One region of the Vibrio sp. PSi01 genome, then DNA from elsewhere that is predicted to be linked to it. Evidence: predicted binding sites of a transcription regulator. Region 1 holds the regulator's gene; the other holds the start of a gene.
What was found. Region 1 encodes MetJ, which represses methionine synthesis genes. Its sites were predicted from a motif close to TTAGACNTNTANANGTCTAA; they were not measured.
Positions count from the first base shown of each region.

Region 2: a site for MetJ is predicted at 1,934-1,953, ahead of ACFI6G_RS01370 (MetQ/NlpA family ABC transporter substrate-binding protein). Genes of this name have one in related genera too.

Region 1 covers NZ_JBHNYN010000012.1:60,830-64,252, forward strand. The annotation lists gene ACFI6G_RS15745 (bifunctional aspartate kinase/homoserine dehydrogenase II) at 1-202, opposite strand, end outside; gene ACFI6G_RS15750 (O-succinylhomoserine (thiol)-lyase) at 205-1,386, opposite strand; gene metJ (met regulon transcriptional regulator MetJ) at 1,595-1,915, shown strand; gene ACFI6G_RS15760 (malic enzyme-like NAD(P)-binding protein) at 2,125-3,414, opposite strand.
Region 2 covers NZ_JBHNYN010000001.1:310,942-314,364, forward strand. The annotation lists gene ACFI6G_RS01360 (patatin-like phospholipase family protein) at 1-347, shown strand, start outside; gene ACFI6G_RS01365 (hypothetical protein) at 403-744, shown strand; gene ACFI6G_RS01370 (MetQ/NlpA family ABC transporter substrate-binding protein) at 1,100-1,903, opposite strand; gene ACFI6G_RS01375 (nickel/cobalt transporter) at 2,235-3,350, opposite strand.

The DNA.
Region 1 (3,423 bases):
GGCACTCATGGGCAATACGACCATCTTTATCGAGAGCTTCAACAAACTCTATCAAGCGGTTGGTTGTTTTACCTGCGGCAGATACCACAACCAAATCGGTTGCTGATGAATATTCTCTAAGAATGTTCACAACGCGTTGGTAACATTCAGGGTTCGCTAAGCTGCTACCACCAAATTTATGTAGCTGGCGAAAGGTTGTCATTATTAACCCTCCCCTTCAGCGATAAAGCGTTTTGTCTTTTCAAAGGCTTGCTTGAGATCGTCAATCAAATCTTCAGCGTCTTCTAAACCAACCGAAAGGCGTAATAGTTGCTGAGAGATCCCCGCTTCTGCCAAGGCTTCTTCACCCATTGCACGGTGAGTCATCGACGCAGGGTGACAAATCAAGCTTTCAACACCGCCCAAAGACTCAGCTAAAGAGAACAGCGCTAACTCGCCAACAAAGTATTTAAGCGCCTCAAATGAGCCTGAAAATTCAAAGCTCAGCATTGAACCAAAGCCAGACTGCTGTTTCTTCGCAATATCATGACCTGGGTGGTCAGATAAACTTGGGTGATAAATAGTGCCAACAAGATCTTGCTGCTGTAGCGAAGTTAAGATTTCACGCGAGCTCTCTTCATGAACACGCATACGAGCCCCAAGCGTACGAATACCACGTAGCGTCATGTAGCTATCAAACGGTGTGCCGGTCGCACCGATGCAGTTGCCCCACCAAGCTAACTCTTCAGCGTGCTCTTCCGTCTTGGTAACGACCACACCACCAATCACGTCTGAGTGACCATTAATGAATTTCGTTGTTGAGTGGATAACAAAATCGGCACCTAGCTCTAACGGCTTTTGGAACACAGGCGTCAAAAACGTATTATCAACAGCAACCAATGCACCCACTTCTTTTGCTTTACGGCAAGTTTCAGCAATATCAACCACGCGAACCAGTGGGTTCGATGGAGTCTCTAATAAGATCAGCTTAGGCTTAAGTGCGATCGCCGCATCTAGCGCAGCTTGATCCGATTGATCAACAAACAGCACTTTAAAATCGCCTTTAAGCGAACGCGTGTTAAATAGACGGTAAGTACCACCATAACAATCGTGTGGTGCGACAATAAGATCATCACCACCTAAGAAAGTAGACACCCATAAGTTAAGCGCCGACGTGCCACAGTTAGTCACAACGGCACCTTTACCAGACTCCAGTTCAAACAGAGCAGTTTCTAATAAACCACGGTTTGGGTTACCAGAACGGGTGTAATCGTACTTTGGCACTTCACCAAAAGCGGGAAAACCGTAGTTAGTCGACAGATAAATAGGTGGAACTACGGCATGATGTTGAGTGTCTGACTCGATGCCAGTACGTACGGCGATGGTTGCTGGCTTCCGGCTGCTCATAGGTGCTTCCTTACAAGTTTGGCGTCTGGGTATCACAGCAGCTTGTGGGGTTTTTGCGGCTGTGTTAGATATATGTTATTCACTTTACTTTCATAAACGCGAGACGTCAACACTTCTAGACGTCTATATGTCTTTGCTTATGGCAGTAAATCCCGCTAAAATCACCACTATTAATTTATTCTAACAACTAAAGTGATGAAGGTACGCAATGGCCGACTGGAATGGTGAATACATAAGCCCATATGCTGAGCATGGAAAGAAAAGCGAACAAGTAAAGAAAATTACAGTTTCTATCCCTCTAAAAGTGTTAAAGGTTCTCACTGACGAGCGTACTCGCCGCCAGATTAACAACCTACGCCATGCAACAAACAGTGAGCTACTGTGCGAAGCCTTTCTACATGCGTACACAGGCCAGCCACTGCCAACGGATGAAGACCTTCGTAAAGATCGCCCAGATGATATTCCTGCTGAAGTGAAAGAACTGATGACAGCAATGGGTATCGAGTTCGAAGCATTTGACGAAGAATAACAATAACTCAGTCGCTGCCTTCAGTATTGATCCGCTATAGCTGAACCCTATTTGTCACATCAGCCACTATCTTATCTAGGCGTGTGCTGTAAATGATAGACATAAAAAAACCGACTCCTGATGAGTCGGTTTTTTATTATTCTTTTTTGCTCAATCGAGCAACCGCTATAACAAGCGATTACGCCATCCAGTATCTATGCCATATGCTTTTATGCCATATAGTTAGCAGGCATCTCAATACGAGCTACGCCAGATTCAACGGCCGCTTCTGCTACCGCTTTTGCTACACGAGGAAGTAGACGTGGGTCCATTGGCTTAGGAATGATGTAACCCTTACCGAACTCCAGTGCAGTTTCACCTGCAGCTGCTAGTACTTCAGCTGGAACTTCTTCTTTCGCTAGTTCACGAATAGCTTTAACCGCCGCTAGCTTCATTTCGTCATTGATTTCGCTCGCACGTACGTCTAGTGCACCACGGAAAATGAATGGGAAACAAAGTACGTTGTTTACCTGGTTAGGGTAATCACTGCGGCCTGTACCCATAATTAGATCAGAACGAACTTCGTGAGCAAGCTGTGGCTTGATCTCTGGATCAGGGTTTGAACATGCAAACACAACTGGCTTATCAGCCATTAGCGTTAGTGCTTCTGCTGGTAGCAAATTAGGGCCAGATACGCCCAAGAAAAGATCAGCACCTTCAATAACATCTTCAAGCGTACGCTTGTCGGTGTTGTTTGCGAACAGTGCTTTGTACTCATTCAGGTCATCACGACGAGTGTGGATCACACCTTTACGATCAAGCATGTAGATCTTCTCACGCTGAGCGCCACACTTAATCAGTAGTTCCATACAAGCAACTGCGGCTGCTCCGGCGCCTAAGCAAACGATCTTACACTCTTCGAGTTTTTTACCTTGAAGCTCGATTGCATTCAGCATACCCGCGGCAGTTACAATCGCAGTACCATGTTGGTCATCGTGGAATACAGGTACATCACAACGCTCAATCAGGCGACGTTCAATTTCAAAACAGTCTGGTGCTTTGATGTCTTCTAGGTTAATACCGCCGAATGTATCTGCGATATTCGCAACCGTATCAACGAACTCATCGATTGTGCGGTGTTTTACTTCAATATCGATAGAATCTAAACCAGCAAAACGCTTAAACAGTAACGCTTTACCTTCCATAACAGGTTTAGAAGCAATAGGGCCAAGGTTACCTAAGCCAAGAATCGCGGTACCGTTAGAGATAACTGCAACCATGTTGCCTTTACCTGTGTACTTGTAAACGTTATCGACGTTCTGTGCGATCTCTCGGACTGGCTCAGCCACACCAGGACTGTATGCAAGTGCTAGGTCTTCTGCAGAGTTTGCAGGCTTCGTCAGTTCTACGGCAATTTTGCCAGGAATTGGGAACTCATGGTAATCAAGAGCTTGCTGACGGAATTGTTCTTGAGGCGATAATTCTTGAGAGGATTGAGCTTGGCTGCTGTCTTCAGACATAGGTGTAGG
Region 2 (3,423 bases), on a different contig from region 1:
CTGTGAACTTAGGTGGTGAACCTGAGATGCTTCAACAGGAAGTGATACCGGTTTCTCTACCAACAAAACAGAGTAACCTACATGAGAAGGTTACTCTTTTTATCGATAATCTAGGTAGCAGTGTAAAAAGTAAAATGAGCTTCAATTTTGCTGCCTACGACATTGCCAACCAAGCGTTTGATGCGATGCAATCAACCATTGCTCGTCAAAAATTGGCCGCTTATCCCGCAGATATTACGCTTGAGATCCCACGTAATGCCTGTGGCACCTTAGAGTTTGATCGCTCACAAGAGATGATAGATAGAGGCTACCATTTGGCACAGGCTAATCTGGGTAACCGACTTTAATGGGCTGGTCGTTAATTTTTATGGTTAGGCAACAGGCTAACTAAGAGGGGGATTTATGCAAACTGAACTCCACGAGCTTATGTCAACAAAAGATGTCATCGTTCTCACAAGCTTAGAAGTGCCAGCCGTATCTTGGCTGATCGATGGCTATCAAGAGAACGCTGATACCCAAATTATCGAGAACGCACACCAATTAGACACCGAAGCGATTGTGTCGCAATGTCGAAGCGGCCTTAGTGACGGTAAAAAGGTCATACTTACCGCGCAGTTTCGCAGCCAGCTACCTATTATCAATATCGCTTCACTGTGTAATGAGAAGCGCAAATTATTGATCAATATTGAGTTGTCCGGTTGGAATGAAGAAAAACGCCTTCCCCATTCTTATAGCAGTTTCTAGTTTGTAGCCGTTTTTAGTTAACTAGCAGTGTCTCTTTAATCAGAGCCGTTCAATACAACACTGATGCAAGTGGTTAAGCCAGTTAAGTAGGGTGTATTTTCGTTTGATAGATAAAACTAAGGCCTCGCATGTGCGAGGCCTTTTTATTTCAGATCTTGCAAAAACCGATCTCTAACAAAAACCGATCTCTAACAAATTATTGGGAACGAACTAGGTTAGCAAGCCATAACGAGTTTAGGATTACGAATTAAAGTATTCAATAGCTTAGTTTCGTAATAACAGCCGATAAACTTAAGATCAGGACGTTGCTTAATTGCTTCACATACAACGCCAAATCTAAGGTTATTCTTTTAGCTTAATTTGCCGCTTCTATGGTGCCTTTGAAGGTGCTGTTCAAAAAGTCATTGATCTCTTGAGAGTGATAAATCGAAATGATCTTTTTATAGACTTCATTATTTTTGTCTTCTTCTCGCGCCGCAACAACCATCACAGCTAAAGGTGCGTCTTTCTTCTCTAAGTAGATACCTTGTTTCTTAGGATCTAACCCTGCAGACATCACGTAGTTCATAGTAATAGCTGCAGCGTCTACATCGTCAAGAGAGCGGGGCAACTGTGCGGCATCAACTTCGACAAATCGAATATTCTTTGGATTGGAGACAATATCGGTTAGAGATGCATTGAATCCAACGTTTTCTCTCAGTGAAATAAGCCCTGCATCTTCTAATAGTAATAGTCCGCGTCCGCCATTTGTTGGATCGTTTGGAATCGCAATTCTTGCGTTGTCAGGAATAGAGTCAAGTGAAGTGTACTTGTTAGAGTAAACGCCCATACGCATCAAAATTGAACGTCCGATAGAAACCAACTTACTATCATGATTGTCGTTAAAGTTGTCGAGAAATGGCTGATGTTGGTAGCTATTAAGTTGGATACTTCCGTCATCCAGTGCTGCGTTAGGGGTGATGTAGTCTGAGAATTCAACTAATTCGATGTTAATCCCTTGCTTCGCTGCTTCAATAGCGACGGCCTGTACAACTTGTGCGTGTGGACCTACTGTTGCACCAATCTTGATGACTGCCTCGTCTTTTTTTCCACATCCTGTCACACCTAATGTGAATGCCAATGCCAACAGGGATGCGGTGATTTTTTTGTAGCTTTTCATGATAACTCCATTTAATTAACCAAAAGACATATGGGTGCCTAGACGTCTATATTATCTATTAATGCGATTGGGTCAATAGGTTTGTTAAAGGAGAAGTTAAATTGATGTTATTACTAGGTGGGGTATATAACTCCAAAGTATTGGATCTGCTTTCGCAAGCGATTATCTGATTACACTAAATCACAGTGACGAAAACTCGACGAACTTTATCGTTAAGAGAAAAGATTTCTTTAACCGTTAGTGATAGATAAAAATAAGGCCTCACGTTTGCGAGGCCTTGTCGTATGAGGATTGTAGAATTCACTGGATATTAATTAAACGCTTCCACTAATTACATGGTGAAGACTGGCGACATGCCGCTGTCTTGTCCGTTCATTAATAGTAGTCCAATCACAATAAGTAATAGACCGCCAAATAGCTGCAAATAATGACCAGCGACTTTTAATGAGGCACTGCTATTCTTGTTACCTGCGGCTAAGTAGCGTTTCACCAAATGTTTGCCTGTTAGCGTCATCATTGCAATTAGTGAGGTTGTTAATGCCGTACCAACCGCCATTGCCAACGCACTAAGAACACCCATCCAATACAAGCCGACCATGTTAGCGAAAAGCAGAACCATAATAGCTCCAGTACACGGCCTTACCCCTATGGTGATAATGATTCCTGCATATTCACGGAGCGTTGAAGCTTTATTTATCGCGTCTGCATCGGCGACGTGCTGGTGGCCGCATCCGCAGTCGGCATGAGAGTGATCTGCGTGCGAGTGTTCTGCTGATTGTATTGTACGAATGGGGTTCAACATCGCGGAACCATCAGATACTGATGAGCGACGCGCCATTGGTGATTGGGTCGAGATCGGTGAACGAGCGGCCATAGGAGAAGGCATATCTGTTGCGAATGCGGTGATGGTCTTCACTTTCAACTTTGGTTTGCGCACCGTTGAGTAGATGTTTTTCAGAGCTTTCCAGCAGATCAATGTACCCACCACGGCCACTAAGGCAAAGCTCAATGAAACAAATAGGTTGGCTTTGTCGTTCACTACTCGCATTGAAGCATTAAAGCCCCACAACAAAACGCTGACTAATAAGACAGCGACCAGTGCTTGTAACAAAGCGGAGACCACCGTAAGAATCAAGCTGGCTTTTGCTTTGGTTGGGTGAGTGGCTAAGTATGTTGAAACGATGACTTTGCCATGGCCAGGCCCCAAAGAGTGCAGCATTCCATAGATAAAACTGAATCCAATCAGGTAACAGCCTGCTCCCCAAGGGTTTGACTTGGTTTGGTAGAGTAGGTCTGCAAGTTCTGAATTGACCTCTCTTTGCCATTGGATACTGGTGATAACGAGTGATGGCCACATCGACCATAATTGATACGCGCCAACAGCAACAAATAATAATGCACCGATACCAATGAGGGCATGGTTGGCTTTGAATTGATTTTTCTTCATATAACAAGAACCTGAATTAGAGATTACTATTTTCGTTAATTTGGCAGGTTTAACTCGTTTGAGTTAAGACGTT